One region of the Comamonas sp. GW821-FHT11H03 genome, then DNA from elsewhere that is predicted to be linked to it. Evidence: predicted binding sites of a transcription regulator. Region 1 holds the regulator's gene; each other region holds the start of a gene.
The links. Region 1 encodes LexA, which represses DNA repair genes until DNA is damaged. Its sites were predicted from a motif close to ACTGTATNNNNATACAGT; they were not measured.

Region 1 (5,642 bases):
GCAATACACTTTTGCCTCCCGTCTGGATGCCTGGATCAGACATATGAAGCTGGCCAAGCCTTGCCATACGCAGCAGATGGCTTATGAGTTGGTGATCGACAGCTGGGTGCAAACCAATGCAGAGCTTGGTGCCTCGCCGGAATTTTTGAAGGCCTTGCGTCGGCGTCGACTGTGCGAGGAGCATGGCTGGCGGGGGGTGAACACGAGCGTTGCACACTGGGATCTGGATGATGCACACACTGTGCGGATCTATCTGCACGAAGACGGCTCCATCGTAGTGCAGCAAATGGACTCGGAGAATCTCCAGATTCTGTTCACCTTGCCTGGGTACCGTGAGCGATTGGGAGAAGTATCGGAGCGATGTGCGTAGCAGCCAAAAAAATGCCCGCGCAAGGCGGGCAAGTTTTGGGGTCCTCTCGATCCGGTTCTGCAGCTCACACAGTCAATGCATTTGAATAGTTGGCAGAGGCGTTACTTTGGCCTCAATCGCCGTTTATCGCTCTTGCACTGTTGCTGACGCGTTTGAACGGTTGACAGGTTGCCCCATCGGGTGAGGCCAGCAACTCCTGACTGGCTGGCCTGCATTTTGTAGCCATGACCTGCACGTCGCTTGAGCCCATCTTGTATCGAGGCAAGCGTGCGACGTGCAGGACTGCTATTCGATATTTCTGGCTCCTTAATGTTTGCCGGTGGAGGCGGGCCGGTGTACCAGCACCGGGACATGGCTGTGCGTCAGAACGCGCTGGGTTTCGCTGCCCAGCAAAATTCCGCCGATACCTTTGCGACCGTGTGAAGCCATGCAAATCAGGTCACATTGCAATTCCTGCGCCTGTTGAACAATAGCTTGGTAAACAGAGGCGTGGGTGACTCGCACAAAGTTGCAGGGTACGCCTTCAGGCCTGGCAATCTGGTCAACGAACTGCAAAGCCGCATCTGCATCGCTGTTGGCACTTCGCTCGAACTCTGCGCTGTTGTAAGTCAACAGCGCGTCTGCGCCGTAGATGATGGCGCGGTAATCGGGCATGACATAAAGGCTAGTCACCTTGGCGCCTTGTTCACGTGCAAGTAGAACGCCAGCACGCACCGCAGCCTCTGACAGTTTGGTGCCATCGGTGGGAATGAGCAGGTGCTTGAACATGTTCAGCCTCCTGATGCCGGAAGATGTGCCTGAGAGTCAATCTATTCCAATATTTCGAGCCGCGCAATGCCTAGTTCTTGCAAGCAGCAGAGTTGTAGACAGGAGGTAAGACTCTGTAACGATGGGCGGTCGTGTCGAGTGGTCTCATTCCTCGGGCGAGGGAGGAATGCGATTGAGGATTTCGCCAGTGGCCTCTATCTCGAATTGCTGTGGATTGAGCCAGTTGACCTCTTGGTGATCGGCAGTTTCAAAGTAAATGGCAGATGGGCGTATGGAGATGCCATGCGGCATGTCGACCTCATCAAAACTCTGATAGACCAGAATCAGGCGCAGGCCTCCATTGGCGTCTTTGGCCTGTATGTGCTGCAAGAGCTTGCGGTAGGCACTCATAAGACGCCCTCGTTGACATGTGTATATGAATGTTTCCACTGTCGAAGAGGTGCCGCAATACCCTGATCCGGGTATCCGTTCTAACGGATATTCGCGCCTGACAAGGAGTTCTTAAGGCTGCGAGGCTTGTGCGAAATGCGTTCCACGGACAGGCCCAGGCAGAACGTCAGCAAAAAATTTACATGGCGATCCAGATCGTTCGGCGCAAATGCAGAGGGCCTGCTCTGACGATATCGAATTTTTCGCCTGTGCACTGTTGACAGAATTGTCTGGCGCCGTATCTGCCGGCCGATGGGTCAAGAGCGTTGAGATGGCTTTCTGCTGGATGCATATGGAAGCTATGTTGCATCGCCTGCAGGCCTATCGCAGTTCGGGCTCGGGCTGCATGCTTGAGCTGCATAAGTGCAGGCAGTCAAACCTCACTGTGCTTTCAGATTTGCGGGGCTGTTTGCTCATGGAGTGCCATACGCTCCAGCGCGGCGCAGACATCGGCCATGCGTCCGCAGATCAGCAGGCATTCGGGCTGCTTGCGCGGTTCTCGCTGCACGATTTTGAGAAGTCGCGGAGAAGCAGTTTGCGTCGACTCATCGGTTACCAGCGATTGCAGCTCTGGGGGCGCTGCAAAGGCCTGAGGATAAAGCGTATTGCTGCCTGGACGACTGCGGCCGCGGTTGGCGCGCATGACAGGAATGCTGATCTGCTTCGCCTTTGGACGATTGGTAGTGAACGATACGGGTTGTGCAGCGGCTTTGCTTGCGTCATCGGAGCTGAAGTTCGGGTTGAGCGACAGCGTGGCAGGCAGACTCTTCAGAGTCAGGCGTGTCAAAGTCTGCAGTGATGTGGCGAATCCCATTTGGCAACTCCTTTTGATGACCTTGCGGCATGGATAGGGGCAGGATTGCATTCTTGAGGCAAAGCTCCGCCCAGGGCGAAGCTCAACGGCTTCGCGCCTACCGCCTGGGCTTGAGAGGGAAAGAGGCTCAGTGCCTGCGCTGCATAGACGAAGGGACGCCGTCTGCCCGTTACATGAACATGCTGTTGCGGATAAGGCCTACGGCCAGGCCTTCGATGGCGAATGGCTCTTCAGGATCGACGTGAATGATCTTGTAGTCGGGGTTCTCGGGCAGCAGCTCGATGCCCTGAGGCGTGCGCTTGAAGCGCTTGACGGTGACGTCATCACCGAGGCGGGCCACCACAATCTGGCCGTTGCGCGCTTCATGCGTAGCCTGTACCGCCAGCAGGTCACCGTCCATGATGCCCGCGTCACGCATGGACATGCCACGCACTTTGAGCAGGTAATCGGGCTTGGCGGCAAACAGGCTGGGCTCGACTGAATAGCTCTGATCGATATGTTCCTGGGCCAGAATGGGCGAGCCGGCAGCGACGCGGCCGACCAGGGGAAGCACCAGCGGGGCCAGAGCCGCGAGCGGCAGCGCAAAGCTGGCACCGCGTGCCGCATTGATGGTGCGCACGGTATCGGCGCGCAGGCGAATGCCGCGCGATGTGCCGCTGACCAGATCGATGACGCCCTTGCGGGCCAGTGCCTGCAAATGCTCTTCTGCGGCATTGGCCGACTTGAAGCCAAAGGTACTGGCAATCTCGGCCCGGGTCGGGGGCGCACCCGTGCGAGCGATGGTGGACTGGATGAGGTCCAGAATCTGCTGCTGGCGGGGAGTGAGCTTGGGGTGGTCCATGGGCATTCCTTGATCGATCAATGATGAACACTGTGTGTTCATCCAGTACCTGTATTTTTAATCAGTTTGAAGAGGACTGCAAGTGGAACGTGACAAAAATATCTTCATCCTGGGCACCGGTGGCACGATTGCCGGTGTTGCAGAGCAGGCTGGCGCCAGTGTGGGCTACCGTGCGGCCGAACTGGGTGTGGTCCAACTGCTGCAGGCTGTGCCGGACCTGGAGCGCGTTGCTTCTGCATCTTTGCAGGCGGAGCAACTGGCGCAGCTGGACAGCAAGGATATGGATCACGCAACCTGGCATGCACTCGCGCTGCGCTGTGCAGAGCTGCTCGCGCGTGATGATGTGAGCGGCATTGTCATCACCCACGGCACGGACACCCTGGAGGAAACCGCCTGGTTTCTGCAATGTGTCCTGCGCCCGACTAAGCCCGTGGTGTTGACCTGCGCCATGCGCCCGGCCACAGCCATTTCGGCAGACGGCCCGGGCAATCTGCGTGATGCCGTGGCCTGTGCGGCCGATACGCAGGCTGCTGGCCGCGGTGTGCTTGCCGTGGTGGCGGGCCGGGTGTTCAGCGCGCGCCAGGTGCGCAAGGTGCATCCCTACCGTGTGGATGCCTTTGATGGCAGCGGCGCCGGTCCGCAGGGTTGGGTGGAAGAGGGGCGGCTGCGCTGGGCAACGGGCGGACTGCCCATGGCTGCTTCGGCTGGCTCGCCTGAGATCGCTTTACCGCCCGCAGCTCAATGGCCCCAGGTGGAGTTGTTGCACAGCCATGCCGGCTGCAACAGTGCCGTGGCGCTGGCGGTAATGCAGGCCTGGCATGCGCAAGGCGTGCGTGCCGTGGTGGTGGTGGGAACGGGCAATGGCACCGTCCATCAGGCATTGGGGCCAGCCCTGGACTGGGCGCAGGCGCAGGGCATGACTTTGCGTATCACAACCCGGTGCGAGGAGGGGCAGGTGGTGCAGGCTCAGGGTGCACGGGATAGCCGCGTGAGCAGTCTGCCTGCGGCCAAGACCAGAATCAGCCTGATGCTGGAGCTGATGGGCTGGCCCCACACATTGGTTTGATGCTATTATTTTAATAGCTTGCTTCCCTTGTGATACGGTGAATCTATGATGTTATTTGTCTAAGACCTAATGAGAATAAGCGCAGGTAGCTATGAATATTGATGGAGGCAACTCCACCTCGGTGCAGCTTGCCGCATCGGACGGATGCCGCATCGGACGGATGCCGGCCGAATGGCCAGGAGCTTGAGGTTCGAGAACAAAAAAGGCCGGTGAAGACACCGGCCTTTTTGCGCGCAGAAATGCCCTACCGCGAAAAGTCGGTAAGGCTCGCATGCGCGAGTGATCAGGGCGATCAGGAGGCCAGAGCGGCCAGAGCGCGTTCGGTGATCTCTTCCACGCTGCCTGTGCCGCTAATGGCGCGGTACTTGGGGGCCGCTGCCGCATCGGCCTTGGCCCAGTTGCTGTAGTAGTCCACCAGAGGACGGGTCTGGTTGCTGTAGACGTCCAGGCGCTTCTTGACGGTTTCTTCTTTGTCGTCTTCGCGCTGCACCAGGTCTTCACCGGTCACATCGTCCTTGCCTTCCACCTTGGGAGGATTGAACTTGACGTGGTAGGTGCGGCCCGAGGCGGGGTGGCTGCGGCGGCCGCTCATGCGTTCGATGATGGCGTCAAAGGGCACATCGATTTCCAGCACATAGTCCAGCTTCACGCCGGCAGCCTTCATGGCGTCGGCCTGGGGGATGGTGCGGGGGAAGCCGTCAAACAGGAAACCCTTGGCGCAGTCGGGCTGAGCAATGCGTTCCTTGACCAGGTTGATGATCAGATCGTCGCTGACCAACTGGCCGGCGTCCATCACGGCCTTGGCTTGCAGACCCAGAGGGGTGCCAGCCTTGACGGCGGCGCGCAGCATGTCGCCCGTGGAGATTTGAGGGATACCGTACTTTTGGCAAATAAAGGCCGCCTGAGTGCCTTTGCCTGCGCCGGGTGCACCCAACAAAATCAGTTTCATGGAAATCCTTGAGGAGAGTAGAAATTCTTGTTGGCCCAGGCGGACGGGTGGTCGTCCGTAGTCCCCGGGCAGTATTTTTTCGCGGGCAAGGATAGCATGCACAAGACCAACACAGGCTTACACAATTCAGTCAAGGCTGTCACAAGTGCGGCCAATCGAGGGCATGTATCCGCTGCAAACGCGATTGCTGTAGTTGTAATCCAGGTGCCCAAGCCGTTACATATGCTATTCGGACTATGCGGAAAGTATAGCGATCAGCGCTTTCCTGGACTGGCCTGGGGCCCTTTGGGATGGCTCTGGCCGACGGGGCTGCTGCCGGCTGGATGGGTGAGCAGCCCTGGATGAAGACGGCCTGCGCACCGGTGTCGCCAAAGTGCGCAGGTCTTTTTCTCAAACAGCAAAAAC
Region 2 (5,642 bases), on a different contig from region 1:
CTTGAGCGCCGAGCAGGTCAGCACCAGGCCGTGTTCGGCATCTGCCTGAGCCAGTCGCTGCGCCAGACGCTCCAGCCAGCCTTCGCGGTCGGCATCGGTCAGGGCAATGCCGGCCTGCATCTTGGCCACGCTCTGAGGGGAGTGGTAGCTGTCTCCTTCCACCAAGGCCCACCCCAGTTGACGGGCGATGGCTTCTCCTGCGCTCGATTTGCCGCAGCCGGAAACTCCCATGACGACCAGTGCCGACAGGGTGCCCTGGGGCTGGATCTTGCTTTGAATCATTTTTGGATAGCGCTATCCGATGTGGTTAAAAAATGAGCAGCCTGGTGCTTTCTGCGATTGGCTTCAGACCTTGGTCGAAGGCAAGTCAGTGCTTTCATCAAGCTGCTTTTTCAGACTTCATTTCAAGTCTGGATAGCGCTATCATACCCAAAAGACCTCAGGCATTTGATTAGGAGATTCCCTTGCCTTCCGAGACCCATACCAAGAGTGAATCCCCGGCCGACAGCGCTTCTTCAAGGCGATCTCGTGCCAGCGGGCGTGTCACCCTCAGCGATGTGGCACAGGCTGCAGGCGTGAGCCCGATGACGGTCTCCAGAGCCTTGCGCGGAGAGCGAAGAGTGGCTGCTGCCCTGGTCGATAAAGTGCGCGAGGTTGCGGCTTCTCTGGGTTATGTGCCTGATCTGGCAGCGCGTGCACTGGCCTCGCAAAAAAGCACCCAGGTGCTGGTGCTCGTGCCGATGCTCTCCAACACCTTGTTTGTGGAGGTCCTGGAGGCTGTGCACAAGGTGCTGTTTGCCCAGGGCTATCACATGCTGATCGGTGTGACTCACTACGACCCGGCGGAAGAAGAGCAGCTGTTGAGGGCCTATCTACCCATGCGGCCTGCCGGCCTGTTGCTGACCGGCTTTGACCACAGCGAAGAGTCGCGGAAATTATTGGCTGCCAATCCCGTGCCGCGCGTGCATCTCATGGAGTTGCGCGATCCCGGCACCGCTTCCGATTGCTACAGCGTTGGTTTTTCTCAGATTGCAGCGGGCGCTGAAATGACCCGTCATCTGCTGGACAAGGGATACAGACGCATCGCTTTTTGCGGAGCCCAGCTCGATGCGCGTGTCATGCAGCGCCTGGAGGGCTATCGGCAGGTACTCAAACATGCGGGTCTGTATGACCAGAGTCTGGAGATTCTCAGCCCCGAGCGCTCATCGCTGGCGCTGGGTGCAAGGCAGTTCGAGACGCTTCTCAAGGCCCGCAACACGGTTGATGCCATCTTTTTCTGCAACGACGACATTGCACAAGGCGCGTTGCTGGAGGCCAACCGCATGGGGGTCAAGGTGCCGCAGCAGGTGGCGATCGCCGGGTTCAACGACCTGCCTGGCAGTGATCAGATGGTGCCGCCTCTGACTACCATCCATACACCCAGAGATGAAGTGGGCAGAAAAGCTGCCAGCATGCTGCTGCAATTGCTGGCAGGAGACACCGTCAGAGAGGCCAGCGTGGATCTGGGCTTCAGGCTGGTGCCCAGGGCCAGCACCTGAGTGGTCGGTGTCAGGCTTCCGTGCCTGACTTGCCTCGCCCGATAATCTTGTCCTTCAGGTCCAGCAGTCGCGTCACGGCCGAGCCCATGCCCATGAGCTGCATGGCGGTCTCTGGCGACAGACGCTGCACATCGTCAAACCAGCTCATCAGCTTGTCGATGAGTTCGTGCATATCGCGCATGCGCTGCTGTGCGTAGCGTTCTTCGTCGGTGCTGGCTTCTTCCATCATGGCAGCGCGCAGCATGGATTGCGTGGGTTCGATCTCTCGGCGGCGGCGCTCTTCGGCCAGTCGCTTGAAGATTTCCCAGACATCCTCGGGTGCCTGGAAGTACTCGCGCCGGTCGCCGGGCTGGTGACGCAGCTGAACCAGCCGCCAGGCCTGCAGCTCCTTGAGCCCCATGCTCACATTGGAGCGAGAGAATTCCAGTGTGTCGGCAATCTGGTCTGCGTTCAGCGGTTCGGGCGAAATGAACAGCAGGGCATAGATCTGCCCCACGGTGCGATTGATGCCCCAGCGGCTGCCCATCTCGCCGAAATGCGAAACAAATTGTCGGCTCAGCTCCGACAGTGGTTTGGCTTGCGTCATGGCCTCCATTGTGCCTTTGCCCGGGGTTTCCAGTGGGGCAGGGAAATCAAGCCGGAGTGCAATCGCTCTGTTTTTTTCATGCTTGGCGCATGAAGCCCCCTCAGATATGTTTCGTAAAACTTGCAACGCTGTCAGCAAATTGTTGGGAATCGGCGCAAAATCGCCATCCTGTTTTAAGTCGGCTTTTTTACGTTGCCTGTTGCCGGGCAAACTCACCCTGTCGCCGGGCAGCCCATGGGCTGCGGGCGGCCGTGATCTGATGGCTCAAAGTTATAACTCCTCTCATTCCCGTAGCGCCCTGATCGACTGCACCAAAGGCCTGGCTTGTGCGGCCATCGTCTGGCATCACCTGGCTTTCTACGGTCCCATGTCCGATGTGGCTCACCCCGTCATGCCCGATCTGCTGGACTGGCTCTATGAGTACGCCCGCATGGCCGTGCAGATCTTTCTGGTGATCGGCGGCTTTCTGGCTGCTGCCAGCCTTGCTCCGCAAGGGCTGGCACGGTTTGATTCGCCCTGGTCCAAGATCGGCAAGCGCTTTGTGCGCCTGGTCGTGCCTTATGCCGTGGCATTGGTGGTGACGATTGTGGTGTCTGCGGCGATTCGTCCCTGGTTCGACCACGAGTCCGTGTCTGCCGACCCCGGTCTATGGCAGCTCATGGCCCATGCTTTGCTGCTGCAGGGCATTGTGGGCGAGGAGTCACTGTCGGCTGGCGTCTGGTATGTTTCCATCGACTTTCAGCTGTTTGCGGGCACCGTGTTGCTGCTGGCCGGCGTGCGCTGGCTGCAGCAATGGGCGCTGAAGCGCTGGGGCGATATGGCCATGAAGCGCTGGTGGCCCTGGGCCGTGACTGGCATGCAGGGGCTGGTGGTTGTGGGGACGGCAGCTTCGTTGCTGAGCTTCAATCTCGATGCTGACCTGGATGTCTGGGCGATTTATTTCATGGGCGCTTATGGCGTCGGCATGATGGCCTTCTGGGCAGTGGCGGCAGACAGGCGCCTGACGGCCTGGAGCTGGGGCCTGCTGATTGCTGCAATGATCATCGGCGCGCTGGTCTATGAGTGGCGCGACCGCATTTTTCTCGCCGGCGTGACTGCGATGCTGCTCATCGTCTGCATGCGTACCGAGGCCATTGCCCGCTGGCAGGGTCTAGCTCCGCTGCGTCGCCTGGGAGAGATCTCCTACTCGGTGTTCCTGATTCACTTTTCGATCTGCCTGCTGGTCAATGCGGTGGTCAACCATTTCTGGCATGGCTCGGTCACTGCTGCGGTGGTGGGCATCCCGTTTGCCTTTGTGCTTTCACTGACCGCCGGCTACGCGCTGTACCAACTGGTGGAGCGCCATGTTTCGTCATGGAGTCAGGCTCTGCGCTGGCAGGCAGGCTTGATCGGCGCGGGTCTGCTGACCACCATGGTGGCGGGCTTGCGCTGAGTCTGAGCCCGGCAACAAAAAAGCAGCTCCAGTGAGCTGCTTTTTTGTTGGGTGAGCCGGTTCAGCGATGGAGCTCGCCCGCGCTTTCGGGCTGGAACTCGATGGCATCCACGCGCACGGTTACCTGGCCGGTAGGGCTGGGCATCTTGAACTCATCACCCACCGACAGGCCCAGCAGGGCGATGCCTACAGGCGCAAAGATGGAAACCTTGTCGGCGCTGCCATCCATATCCTTGGGGTAGACCAGTGTCAGCGTATTGGTCTTGGCGATCTCGAGAATGGTGAAGCGCACGGTGGAGTTCATCGTCACCACGTTGGCGGGTATTTCTGCGGGGTCGAGCACATCCGCACGGTCCAGCTCCGCCTCCAGTGCATCACGGCCGGGGAACTGGCTGTTGCTCTTTTCCAGCAGCGATTCAATGCGATCCAGGTCCAAGGAGGACAGAGTGATATTGGGCTTGCGCTCCATGTAGTAACTCCCTTGCGAGATGGTGTGGTTGGCGCTTTGGCGTTGCGCAAACGGACAAAAGCCCGGGCAACGGTGTTGTCCGGGCCAAGGCATTCAGTGAAAAGCACCAACTTGGTGCGCTGAGGGAATTGTCGGCGCTGAATCGCAAACTGCCAAGCCATCTCGCACCCACTGAGTGCGGATTGACTTTGAACTTGCTCTAGCTAATGGAGCGTGCTACGCGCACGGAACAAGGGAAGCAGTCGTTTTTATCCAAATCTGGCTCAATCAACTCTCGCTGTATTGACCGGAATGCAGCCATGGTCAGTACCGATTTCTTGCAATGAATAACTGTATTTATGTACAGTTTTTTTATGCAAAAACTTTCTTCATCCCCCGCACTGGACTCCATTCAGGTCGATGTGCCGGTGCGACCGATGCGGCCCATTAAGGGGCGAGGGGCCGCCAGCCAGATCACGCACCGGTTTGCGCGGGAGCTGCGCCAGGGCTTCGATGACGGCTGGGGCAAGTCCGAACAGGATGAAGGAAGCGAAGTGGGCGAGGAGGTCAAGACCTGGTGCACCCATCTGGAGTGGGAGCGGGCTAAATCAGCCCTGAGCCGCCACGAATCGCCCGATCTGCCTTTTCATCTGGGGCTAAATCCCTACAGAGGGTGTGAGCATGGCTGCATTTATTGCTATGCACGCCCTAGTCACAGCTATCTGGGCTATTCACCGGGGCTGGATTTCGAAACCCGGCTGATTGCCAAGGAGAACCTGCCCGAGGTGCTGCGCGCCGAGTTATCCCGGTCCAGCCATGTGGCGGCGCCCATCATGCTCGGCTCGGTCACGGACTGCTACCAGCCTGTGGAGCGCGAAGTCGGGTTGACGCGCCGCGTGATAGAGGTTCTGGCGCAGGCCAGGCATCCGTTTTCCATCGTCACCAAGGGCAGTGGCATCGAACGAGACCTTGATTTGCTGGTGCCGCTGGCACAGCAGCATCTGGTGGCCGTTTATGTGACGCTGACCACCTTGCAGCCCGAGCTGGCCCGGAAGCTGGAGCCACGCGCCGCTGCGCCGCATCGGCGGCTGCGCATGATTCGGACCCTGAGCGAGGCAGGCATACCCGTAGGCGTCAGCCTGGCACCGCAGATTCCGTTCCTGAACGACGATATGGAGCAGGTGCTGGCCGCAGCCAGCGAGGCAGGTGCAAGACAGGCTTTTTATGCAGTGCTGCGTCTGCCGTGGGAAGTGGCTCCGCTGTTCAATGAATGGCTGATGCTGCACTATCCCGAGCGCGCCCAACGCGTGATGGAGCGTGTGCGAGATCTGCATGGGATCAGCGAAGCGGGCAGAGCCGAGGGCAAGGTCTACAACAGCAGGTTCGGTCAGCGCATGAAGGGAACAGGCGCCTGGGCCGATATGCTGGCGCAACGCTTTGCACTGGCCTGCCGCAAGCTTGGGCTGAATCGTGAGCGCGTGCAACTGGACTGCGATCAGTACCATCATTCCTTGCTGTCGCCGCAGCAAAGTCTTTTCTGATGTCTCGTCTCATTTCATTTCGTTGCGTGCCGACCCGGAACGGGTCTACGCAGCGAGCTGCTGCCTCGCTGCAAAAAAAGCCGGAATCTGGCGTGAC
Region 3 (5,642 bases), on a different contig from region 1:
AGATTGCCGGCCAGATAGGTGCCGAAGATATTGAACAGGCCGACCAGGGCCAGCGAATAGCTGGCCACATTGGGCGCCATGCCGAAGTCCTTCAGATAGCTGGGCATGTGCACGCCAATGAACATGACCTGGAAGCCGCAGACAAAGTAGCCCGCCATCAGCAGCAGAAAGCTGGGGTAGGTCCAGGCTTCCCTGAGCGCCTGCCCCACGGTCTGCTCGCGCTTGATGGGCGTGGTGCCGCCAAAGCCCGGCTCGCGCAGGCCAAAGGCCAGCGCGGTAATCAGCAGCGCGAACAGCGCCAGTATCAGCAAGGCATTGGACCAGCCGAACTGCGCGATCAGCTTGCCCTCCACGGGCACCATGAAGAACTGGCCGAACGATCCCGCGGCCGCCGCCACGCCCATGGCCCAGCTGCGCCGCGCCACGGGAATCTGCCGGCCCAGCACGCCGTAGATCACGGCATAGGTGGTGCCTGCCTGGGCCGCGCCGATCAGCACGCCGGCGGTCAGCAGGAACACCGTGGAACTCGGCGACAGCGCCATGCCGACCAGCCCCAGGGCGTAGAGGAAGGAGCCGCCGATCAGCACCTTGAAGGCGCCGATGCGATCGGCCAGCATGCCGACGAAGATGCCCAAGATGCCCCAGGAGAGGTTCTGCACGGCAATGGCCAGGGAAAAATTCTCGCGCGTCCAGCCCATCTCCTGGGTGATGGGTTGCAGCCACAGGCCGAAGCCGTGGCGTATGCCCATGGAGAGCGTGACGATGGCGCCACCGCACAGAAGAATCTGCGCCATGGACATGGGGGCTGGAGTTGTCTTTGTAGTCATGCCGTGTGTGCGAAAAAAGGCTTGGGGGCGGTCAGCACACCACTGTAACGAAACCCGCTGTTTTGCGCCTGCACCGCTCGTCACATGCGTGGCAGTCCGGCCTGCCAGAATGCGATGGCAGAGCCGGGTTGCGTGGATGCGCAGCGAAGCAGAAAATAAAAAGTGAGCTTCTTACGTAAGCTTTGTAATGAATGTAGATAGAAAACTATCTGAAATCTATTAATTAAAAGCGATAAAAGCTATCTTTTTAATAGTTTTCTCTACGATAAAGACCCGGTAAAAACACGTTGCCAAGACAGATGTTCGGGCTTTGTGCAAGAGTATTGGGAGTAAACAACTGTGAATTTATCCAGCTCTCATCCGCAGAGGCCACTACAATCCGCCCCCATGGCAGTCAAACCGTCCAACGAATATTCCGAAGGCTCGATCCGCGTTCTCAAGGGTCTGGAGCCTGTCAAACAGCGTCCCGGCATGTATACGCGCACCGACAACCCCCTGCACATCCTGCAGGAGGTGATCGACAACGCGGCCGACGAGGCGCTTGCCGGCTATGGCAAGAAGATCAAGTTCACCATGCATGCCGACGGCTCCTACAGCGTGGAGGACGACGGGCGCGGCATTCCCTTTGGTCTGCACCCCGAGGAGAAGGCGCCCGTGGTGGAGCTGGTCTTCACGCGTTTGCACGCGGGCGGCAAGTTCGACAAGGGCAATGGCGGCGCCTACAGCTTCTCGGGCGGTCTGCATGGCGTGGGCGTCTCGGTGACGAATGCGCTGGCCACGCGTCTGGAGGTGCAGGTGCACCGCGACGGCCAGGTGGCCACGCTGGTGTTCTCGGGCGGCGATGTGATCGAGCCGCTGAAGGTACGCCCTTTGCAGGCCGGCGAGCGCAAGCAGGGCACGACGGTGCGTGCCTGGCCCGATGCCAAATACTTTGAATCCTCGGCCCTGCCCATGGGCGAGCTGGTGCATCTGCTGCGCAGCAAGGCCGTGCTCATGCCCGGCGTGGCCGTTTCGCTGACCAATGAAAAGTCGCGTGACACCCAGAGCTGGCAGTTCAAGGGCGGCCTGCGCGACTATCTGGCGCAGAGCCTGCATGGCGAGCCCGTCATCCCCCTGTTCGAGGGCGAGGGCTTTGCCGACAAGAACAACGACAGCTTTGCCGAAGGCGAGGGCGCGGCCTGGTGCGTGGCCTTCACCGAAGACGGCGCGCCGCTGCGCGAAAGCTATGTCAACCTGATTCCCACCACCGCTGGCGGCACGCATGACAGCGGCCTGCGCGACGGCCTGTTCCAGGCCGTCAAGGCCTTCATCGACATGCACTCGCTGCTGCCCAAGGGCGTCAAGCTCATGCCCGACGACGTGTTTGCGCGCGCCAGCTATGTGCTCAACGCCAAGGTGCTGGATCCGCAGTTCCAGGGCCAGATCAAGGAGCGCCTGAACTCGCGCGACGCCGTGCGTCTGGTCTCGGGCTTTGTGCGCCCGGCGCTGGAGCTGTGGCTCAACGAGCATGTGGACTGGGGCAAGAAGCTGGCCGAGATTGCCATCAAGGCCGCCCAGACCCGCCAGAAGGCCGGCCAGAAGGTGGAAAAGCGCAAGGGCAGCGGCGTGGCCGTGCTGCCCGGCAAGCTGACCGATTGCGAGAGCAAGGACATAGCCGTCAACGAGGTGTTTCTGGTCGAGGGCGACTCTGCCGGCGGCAGCGCCAAGATGGGCCGCGACAAGGAAACCCAGGCCATCCTGCCGCTGCGCGGCAAGGTGCTCAACACCTGGGAGGTGGACCGCGACCGGCTGTTCGCCAACAACGAAATCCACGATATTTCGGTGGCGATCGGTGTGGACCCGCATGGCCCCAATGACGAGCCCGATCTCTCCGGTCTGCGCTACGGCAAGATCTGCATTCTCTCGGATGCGGACGTGGACGGCTCGCACATCCAGGTGCTGCTGCTGACGCTGTTCTTCAAGCATTTCCCCAAGCTCATCGAAGCCGGTCACATCCATGTGGCGCTGCCGCCGCTGTTCCGGGTGGATGTGCCTGCGCGCGGCAAGAAGCCGGCCATCAAGGTCTATGCGCTCGATGCGGGCGAGCTCGATGCCATCATCGAGAAATGCGCCAAGGACGGCGTGCCGCGCGAGAAATGCCAGGTCAGCCGCTTCAAGGGCCTGGGCGAGATGAATGCCGAGCAGCTGTGGGAAACCACGCTGAACCCCGATACGCGTCGCATGCCTGCCGTGCAGTTCATGAACATGGACTTTTCCGAGGCGGCAGCCGTCGTCACCAAGCTCATGGGCAAGGGCGAAGCCGCCGCCCGCCGCGAGCTGATGGAGCTGCATGGCGATGCCGTGGAGGTCGATATCTAGGCGGGCGTTGTCAACGCCTGCACTAGCGGTCACTAGCGGTCGATGGAGCCAGCCATGTACAAGCCCATGTTCGATGCCTCAACCAGCCAGCTGCCTTCGCGCGGCTGGCTCGCATCTGTGCGTTTGCGACGTGCAGTGGCCGCTGCCTTGCTGGCGGGCTCGGGCTGGCTGGCCATGGTGCCGGCGGCGCATGCCGATCTCTGGGCCTATGTCGACGAATTCGGCGTCACGCACTTTGCGGCCGAGGCGCTGGACGAGCGCTACAAGCTGTTCTTCAAGGGCGAACTCTACGACAGCAGCCAGCCGGGCCTGCAGCTCAAGCAGGGCTCGGTGGCCGAGGGGCTCAACGCCCGCACGCGCATGCAGAGCTTTTTCGAGGTCTCGCCGCGCTACAAGAGCGTGAGGCCGCATCTGCAGAAGGCGGCCGAGAGAACCGGCGTGGACTACGACCTGATCAAGGCCGTGATCGCCGTGGAGTCCGGCTTCGATGCCGAGGCCGTCTCGCCCAAGGGCGCTGTCGGCCTGATGCAGCTGATGCCGGCCACGGCCGAGCGCTTTGGCGTGTCGGCCAGCAAAAAGCGCAGCATGCAGCAGCAGCTGGTCGACCCGGCCGTGAACGTGCCTGCCGGCGCGCGCTATCTGAGCTATCTGATGGACTTGTTCCCGGGCCGGCTCGATCTGGTGCTGGCCGCCTATAACGCGGGCGAAGGCGCGGTGCAGAAATTCGGCAAGGCGATTCCGCCCTACAAAGAAACAATGAATTACGTCAAGGCCGTCACGGGCATCTACGAGCAGCTGCAGGCAGCTAGGCCCATGAGCGGCCGGGTGGCTGCGGCCGGCTCGGCTGGCCGCGCCGGCTCCCGCATACGCATGACGCTGCCGGGCGCGGCCTCTGCGGCTGCGGATGCGCAAATACCTTGAGTCGCCGGATCGGCGCAATTTGGAAAATCACAAAGAATTCATGAGCGATCAAACCACACTGGATTTGTCTCAACAAGCCGCTGGCGATGCACTGGACCTGGGTCAATACGCACAGCGCGCCTATCTGGAATACGCTTTGTCGGTGGTCAAGGGCCGTGCCCTGCCAGACGTCAGCGATGGCCTCAAGCCCGTGCAGCGCCGCATTCTCTATGCCATGGACCGCATGGGCCTGAGCTATAGCGGCCCGAACGGCAATACGGCGGCCAAGCCGGTCAAGAGCGCCCGCGTCGTCGGTGACGTGCTGGGCCGCTTTCACCCGCACGGCGACCAGTCGGCCTATGACGCACTGGTGCGCATGGCGCAGGACTTCAACCAGCGCTACCCGCTGGTGGACGGCCAGGGCAACTTCGGCAGCCGCGACGGAGACGGCGCAGCAGCCATGCGTTACACCGAGGCGCGCCTGTCCAGGATCACCGGCCTGCTGCTCGACGAAATCGATATGGGCACGGTGGACTTTGTGCCCAACTACGACGGCAGCACCCAGGAGCCCAAGCAGCTTCCGGCCCGCCTGCCGTTCTCGCTGCTCAATGGCGCCAGCGGCATTGCCGTGGGTCTGGCAACGGAAATCCCCAGCCACAATCTGCCCGAGGTGGCTGCGGCCTGCGTGGCCCTGATCAAGAAGCCGCAGCTGCCCGAGGAGGAGTTGCTGGCGCTGATTCCCGGTCCCGACTATCCGGGCGGCGGCCAGATCATTTCATCGAGCAGCGATATCGCCGACGCCTACCGCACGGGCCGTGGCAGTCTCAAGGTGCGTGCGCGCTGGAAGATCGAAGAGCTGGCGCGTGGCCAGTGGCAACTGGTGGTGACCGAGCTGCCGCCCGGCGTGTCGGCCCAGAAGGTGCTCGAAGAGATCGAGGAAATCACCAACCCCAAGGTCAAGACCGGCAAGAAGGCGCTGAGCCAGGAGCAGACCCAGCTCAAGGCCAGCATGCTGGCGGTGCTGGACTGCGTGCGCGACGAGTCGAGCAAGGATGCGCCGGTGCGCATCGTGTTCGAACCCAAGACCGGCAAGATCCCTCAGTCGGAGCTGATCACGGCGCTGCTGGCCCACACCAGCCTGGAGTCTTCGAGTTCGATCAATCTGACCAGCATCGGCCTGGATGGCCGCCCGGTGCAGAAGTCGCTGCGCCAGATGCTGGAGGAGTGGATTGCCTTCCGCTTCCAGACCGTGACGCGACGCAGCCGGCATCGGCTGGAGAAGGTGCTCGATCGCATCCACATCCTCGAAGGCCGTCAGGCCGTGCTGCTCAATATCGACAAGGTCATTGCCATCATCCGCGCCAGCGATGAACCCAAGCAGGCCCTGATCGATGCCTTCCATCTCTCCGAGCGTCAGGCCGAGGACATTCTTGAAATCCGTCTGCGCCAATTGGCGCGCCTGGAGGCCATCAAGATCGAGCAGGAGCTCAAGGAGCTGCGCACCGAGCAGGGCAAGCTGGAAGACATCCTGGGCAGCGAGGCGACCATGCGCCGCCT
Region 4 (5,642 bases), on a different contig from region 1:
CGACTGCGCCGCTTTGCTGGCCCCTCATGGCTTGTCTGAGGGGCGCTTTGTGCTGTTGTTCCTTCTCGATGTGGCGCCTGACGGACTCGCACCCAACGTGCTGGCCGAACAGGCTGGCGTCACCCGCGCCACAGTGACCGGCCTGCTAGACGGACTGGAGCGCGAAGGTCTGATTGAACGTCAGGCCAACGCTGAAGACCGCCGGGCACTTTGCATTCGGCTGACCTCAAAAGGAAAACAGCTCGCCGGTACCGTTATCGACCAGCATGGCCGGTGGATCGCAGGCCTGTTTGGCAACCTGTCTGCACATGAACGAAAGCAGCTGGCAGCGCTGCTGGAGAAAGTGCGAGGCCCTCAATCGGACGTTGAATCATGAAGGATCAAGTCCGCAAGGGTGCGACGCGCACCGTTGACATTCCTCGGGACGTTCTGCATGCGCTATCGCACGGGGAGTTGGAATGTGCAACGCTGGCTGAATGCCTGGCAGTCGACCAGGCCGTACTGGCCCGAACACTCTTTCCGGCACTTACGGCTCACGCATTGAACACGATCGATGAAGCCTGCCAACTGGGTGTGCTCAAACGCATGGCCCGTATCGGCGCAGTCTTGCTGCAGGACTTGGGTACTGGGGGCATCGAACAGTGCCAAACGCACCGCGCCGATATGGCACGAGGCTGGGCGTGTTTCATGATCGGTGCGCAGCCTCACCTGGATCTCGGTGTACGGCTGGCCGCAATGCACCCGCTGGCAGACGATGCCCATTTTGGTGTGCGTGAATGGGCCTGGATGGCAATGCGACCGCACCTGGTGCAAGACCTGGCTGCGGCTATCGCACAGCTGATGCCATGGACACAAGATCCTTCTGAGCGTATCCGACGATTCGCGTGCGAGGTTTTGCGTCCCCGCGGGGTGTGGAGCACGCATATCTCACAGCTCAAACGCTCGCCCGAACAAGCGCTGCCTTTGCTCTCAGCTCTGAAGAGCGACCCTTCGGTCTACGTGCAGGACTCGGTCGCCAACTGGCTCAACGATGCCGCCAAGGACCAGCCAACCTGGGTGCGTGACATCTGTGCCCAATGGCTTCAAAGCTCTCAGGCCGCCGCCACACACCGTATATGTCAACGCGCACTGCGCAATCTCAAGTGAAAGTGGAACCATGTCTCATTACCTCGTAGAGCTCTACACTCCCAATTCAGCTTGGCTCGCACTGCCTGCCGAACAAAGGCAACACTTTCTTGACGGCATCGGACTCGCATTGAATCAACTCTCCAGCCTCGGTGTCGAAGTTCTCTCTCTGGCAGAAACGGACTCCAACATCGACCAAGGAACCGCACATACATTCCTTGGTATTTGGCGCTTTCCTGACCAGGCCGCTCGAGACGCCCTGCTTGCGGGCATCAAAGCCAGCGGCTGGTACGATTACTTTGACCATGTGAATGCAGCCAGTACTGCAGGGGCAGCGGATATTCACCTGGCTGCTCTAGCTGCCGCCGCGTAGCGCAGTCTTTCGGATCATGCCGTTGTGCTCTGCAATGCATGCGGCTAGTCATTTCTAGTGCCCGCTAATGCCTAGTAATGCACGCTAATGCCCGCTAATGGCCGCCCTCTACAGTCAACACTGCGGGCTGGCCAGCGTTCGGCACAGCGTGTGCAATTCAACTTGGATCCCCGGCTCCGCACAGAACCGGGTACTGGATCGATTGGAAAGCATGCGACATCAGCGTGGATTCATGACACCTGAGCCTCATCAACCGCTACACTGTACATATGCACAGTCATCGTCTTATGAGTGGTATGCCCGTCCAACTGATCGCGTCCCCGGTTACTTTGCCGCTGGCTGATCGCAGCGCGCGCGCAGGCTCGCCCGCCAATGACTTTGCAGGCAAGCGGCTGGATATTACAGACCTGCTGGTCACGCACCCCAAGGCCACGTTTGTGCTGCGCGTGGCCGGCCCGTCCATGCAAGAACACGGCATCGATGACGGCGATATCGTCGTGGTGGACAGGGAGTTGCGCGCCCGTAATGGCAGCATTGTCGTGGCGCTTGTCGAACGCGAACTCGTCATCAGAGTGCTGGAGGGCGATGGCGACACCTGCAAGCTCAAGGCAGGCGCCCCCACCTACCCCGACATCGTGCCGCAGCAAGGACAGACGCTGGAAATATGGGGTGTCGTCACCAGCTGCATCAAGCGCTTTGCCTTTTGACCTCTTGATGAAAAACCAATTCAACACGCCGTTGCAGCCAGGAGCCAGGCGCATTTGATACACGAATCATCTCTGCTTAATTTAGATGGGTGATCACCGGCGATATTTGGTTTAATCAGGCGCGATAACAACACTGAGAGAGATTGAATGGCTTCATGCGCGTACTGCAATACCAGAATTCTTTTTGGCGGAAAGCGAGACGGCGACCTTCGCTACTGCAATGAGAAATGCCAGCACCAAGGGCGACTTTCCGAAGCTGCCAGCCAGCTCTCCCCCGCCGATGTGCAGGCCCATATCTTTCGGGTGCACAAAGGCAACTGCCCCAAGTGCGACGGGCCCGGCCCAGTGGATGTGCATACCTCTTACCGTGTGTATTCCGCCGTCATGATGACATCGTGGTCCAGCAGGCCGCTGGTGGCCTGCGCACGATGCGGCACCAAGCAAAAAATCGGTGACACGGTCTTTTCATTGTTTCTAGGCTGGTGGGGCCTGCCTTGGGGAATCTTGATGACCCCCGTGCAGCTCACCAGAAATCTGCTGGCCTTCGGCAAAACCCCAGACCCGGAGACGCCCTCTCCCGCGCTGGAGCAAGTGCTGAGAAGCCATTTAGCCGCCCAGCTCCTTGCCAATCAGCAACAAGCGGCGTCCCAGCCCGGCAACTACCGTTGAAATCTGATTAGCGCCCCAAAAGCACCTGCTAACGCACAAAGGCAATGTAGCTCTCTACATTGCCTTTTTCTTTGGTTTATTTCAGTGGCCCAACATCGCACTGCGGGCTGGGGCTAATGCACTCGTAACTAATTTTTACAGATAATGCTTCGCATGCATTTTCTGCTTGCCTTGACTGCCGCAGCATTTTTGCTGCCAGCCACCGCTGTTGCTCCAGCCATAGCGCAGCCCATCTATCGCTGCGGCAACACCTATTCTCAAGAGGCATGCAAGGGCGGCAAAGTGGTGGAAGACAAAACCACCACCCTGCACAGCGGCCACTCGGGCAGTTCCGTTTATCTGTGCAAAGGCCATGGCGGCGGGCTGTTCTGGAGCAGCCATTCGTGCGGCCAGCACAACGCTTTTCTGGAGCGCACGGAAACCGTTCCCTCCGGCCTGCCATGGGATCAAAAAGTAGCCCAAGCCGAAGCCCAGTGGCGCAAAACCCAGCGCAATACTTCCGCCCCTGCGGTTGTTTATCAAAACCGCCCTGCGCAACCCGCCGAGCCCGGCAAAAAACAAGTTTGCGATGCGCTGGAAGAACGCGTCAAAGCTCTGGATAGCATGGGGCGAGCAGGCAGCCAGTATTACGACCTGGATTGGGTGCGTAGGGAGAGAAAGTCCGCACGGGATGAGCAATATCGGCTTAGATGCTAATCAATATTAATTTTTAATAAAAAATGCAACTAAAAAACTTAGCCATTGGCGGCTATAGAAGCTTCGGGTCTTTTCAATATTTCGATAAATTCGGAAAAATAAATTTATTCATTGGCAGGAACAACAGTGGCAAATCGAATATTTTACGTTTTATCAATGAAATATATTCAAATATAGATGGTAAAAAAGGAATAACCTATGACCCATTAAACAAGCATCTCCCTGGTGGCGACCCATTCATAATCGGTATTGCAGATGATTATAGAAATTTCAACCATGAAGATTTAGCCAGTGACATAAACTTCAGATTTAATAAAGATGCTTATCCGAAATTATCTTATCAATCCAGAAAAATTATTGCTGAAACAATAAAAAATAAATCAACGCTTGATAATACGTATTTATGCTGGAGCTTGCGAAATATTGATAGTCGTTCAGACATCACAGATTCATGGCTCACATCGGTTAAAACAATACATCATAATCATTTGCAACAGTTATGGTCAGAATTAACCAACCAAGGTGGCGGTAGTCGGGATTACAACTGGGAACCTGAAACAGCAAAAAGGCTTCACACAGCAGTCAAAGGATCTGATTCGCATTTCATGCCTGCTATTCGACAGATTCTCATACGAAACTCCGAAACTCCATCAAGCCTTGATGGAGCAGGAATTATTGAAGATCTAGTTAAACTACAGAATCCTGATGTACACAATCAGCATCTGAAAAAAAAATTCTCAGATATAAATTCATTTGTTCAAACTGTCTTAGACAGAAGTGATGCAACCATTGAAATTCCTCACAAAAAGGACACTATTCTTGTTCATATGGACAAAAAAGTCCTACCACTAGAATCTCTTGGCACAGGCGTACACGAAGTCATTATCATTGCCGCAGCAGCTACCACATTAAGTGATACTATTATTTGTATTGAGGAGCCAGAGCTTCATTTAAACCCAATACTTCAACGCAAGCTACTTCAATACCTAAGCAACAATACATCAAATCAATATTTTATTACAACGCACTCACCAACTATCATGGATACGCGCGGTGCGGAAATTTATCACATCACTCAGAAAGATGGAGAATCCAAAGTAACCAGAGCCACATCAGACCGAAATAAATCTGATGCTTGTGAAGATCTTGGATACCATCCCTCAGATTTATTGCAAACGAATTGTGTCATTTGGGTTGAAGGTCCATCAGATAGAATATATATAAAATATTGGCTCCAGCATGCTGCACCTGAATTTTCTGAAGGGATCCACTATTCCATAATGTTTTATGGAGGAAGATTACTTTCTCATCTCTCCGGCGAAGAAAATGAGATAGCTCTTGACGAATTCATTTCCCTAAGAAAATTAAACAAAAGAGGCGTCATAGTTATTGACAGCGACAAATCAGTAGCTCAAAGTCAACTCAATAAAACAAAGAAACGATTAATAACAGAGTTCGACAAAGGTCCTGGTTTCTCGTGGGTCACCGCAGGCAGAGAGATTGAAAACTATTTATCTGAAGAACAACTTAAATTAGGCATTAAAGCTGCAGCACCCAATTGCACCTTCAATTCAAATTTTGAAAAATATGATAATTGCTTAAAAATAAAAGGCGAGCGCGGCTCGGATACTCAAGCATCCAAAACAGATGTAGCCCATAGCATCACGCAAAAATTCCAGCCCAATCTAGAAATATTTGATCTTAAAAAGCAAATAAGTAAATTGGTTCTATTTATCAAAGAATCGAACCCTGCCACACGGATTTCTTGAACAAGAGATTGCGCACCAACAGTGCAAAAACATATCTCCAACGCTTGCAACTACAGCCCGCCTCTCGCGGGCTTTTTTGCGTTGCATGCAAGCCCGCGCTATACTGAACAGGCCTCGCAAGAGGTGGAGCGTAAGAACTCCTAAGATCACGCGGAAGAACCGCATCCGATAACTGGCGGTTTTTTTGTGCCCGGACATTGCACGTCTGCACTCTTGCAGACGCTTGATTTATGGCCGGGAGGGCGACGGATACAAGACCCGCAAGGGGAAGAAGTCCGCCTAGCGTGATCTAGGTTCTTAACC

Region 2: the regulator LexA is predicted to act here: its motif matches at 4,355-4,372, upstream of AC1RTQ_RS22715 (PA0069 family radical SAM protein).
Region 3: the regulator LexA is predicted to act here: its motif matches at 1,164-1,181, upstream of AC1RTQ_RS08115 (DNA topoisomerase IV subunit B).
Region 4: the regulator LexA is predicted to act here: its motif matches at 1,759-1,776, upstream of AC1RTQ_RS08410 (LexA family protein).

Annotation. Positions count from the first base shown of each region.
Region 1 covers NZ_JBXARF010000004.1:251,040-256,681, reverse strand. The annotation lists gene AC1RTQ_RS11670 (hypothetical protein) at 1-370, shown strand, start outside; gene AC1RTQ_RS11665 (universal stress protein) at 677-1,138, opposite strand; gene AC1RTQ_RS11660 (hypothetical protein) at 1,283-1,528, opposite strand; gene AC1RTQ_RS11655 (hypothetical protein) at 1,959-2,381, opposite strand; gene lexA (transcriptional repressor LexA) at 2,551-3,222, opposite strand; gene AC1RTQ_RS11645 (asparaginase) at 3,305-4,288, shown strand; gene adk (adenylate kinase) at 4,581-5,237, opposite strand; gene kdsB (3-deoxy-manno-octulosonate cytidylyltransferase) at 5,628-5,642, opposite strand, start outside.
Region 2 covers NZ_JBXARF010000013.1:91,596-97,237, reverse strand. The annotation lists gene AC1RTQ_RS22740 (gluconokinase) at 1-282, opposite strand, end outside; gene gntR (HTH-type transcriptional regulator GntR) at 465-1,538, shown strand; gene AC1RTQ_RS22730 (GbsR/MarR family transcriptional regulator) at 1,549-2,133, opposite strand; gene AC1RTQ_RS22725 (acyltransferase family protein) at 2,384-3,556, shown strand; gene rnk (nucleoside diphosphate kinase regulator) at 3,618-4,025, opposite strand; gene AC1RTQ_RS22715 (PA0069 family radical SAM protein) at 4,379-5,545, shown strand.
Region 3 covers NZ_JBXARF010000002.1:797,150-802,791, forward strand. The annotation lists gene AC1RTQ_RS08110 (MFS transporter) at 1-800, opposite strand, end outside; gene AC1RTQ_RS08115 (DNA topoisomerase IV subunit B) at 1,215-3,185, shown strand; gene AC1RTQ_RS08120 (lytic transglycosylase domain-containing protein) at 3,240-4,106, shown strand; gene parC (DNA topoisomerase IV subunit A) at 4,147-5,642, shown strand, end outside.
Region 4 covers NZ_JBXARF010000003.1:7,373-13,014, reverse strand. The annotation lists gene AC1RTQ_RS08425 (MarR family winged helix-turn-helix transcriptional regulator) at 1-376, shown strand, start outside; gene AC1RTQ_RS08420 (DNA alkylation repair protein) at 373-1,146, shown strand; gene AC1RTQ_RS08415 (DUF6616 family protein) at 1,157-1,498, shown strand; gene AC1RTQ_RS08410 (LexA family protein) at 1,795-2,205, shown strand; gene AC1RTQ_RS08405 (hypothetical protein) at 2,353-2,874, shown strand; gene AC1RTQ_RS08400 (hypothetical protein) at 3,028-3,570, shown strand; gene AC1RTQ_RS08395 (ATP-dependent nuclease) at 3,594-5,339, shown strand.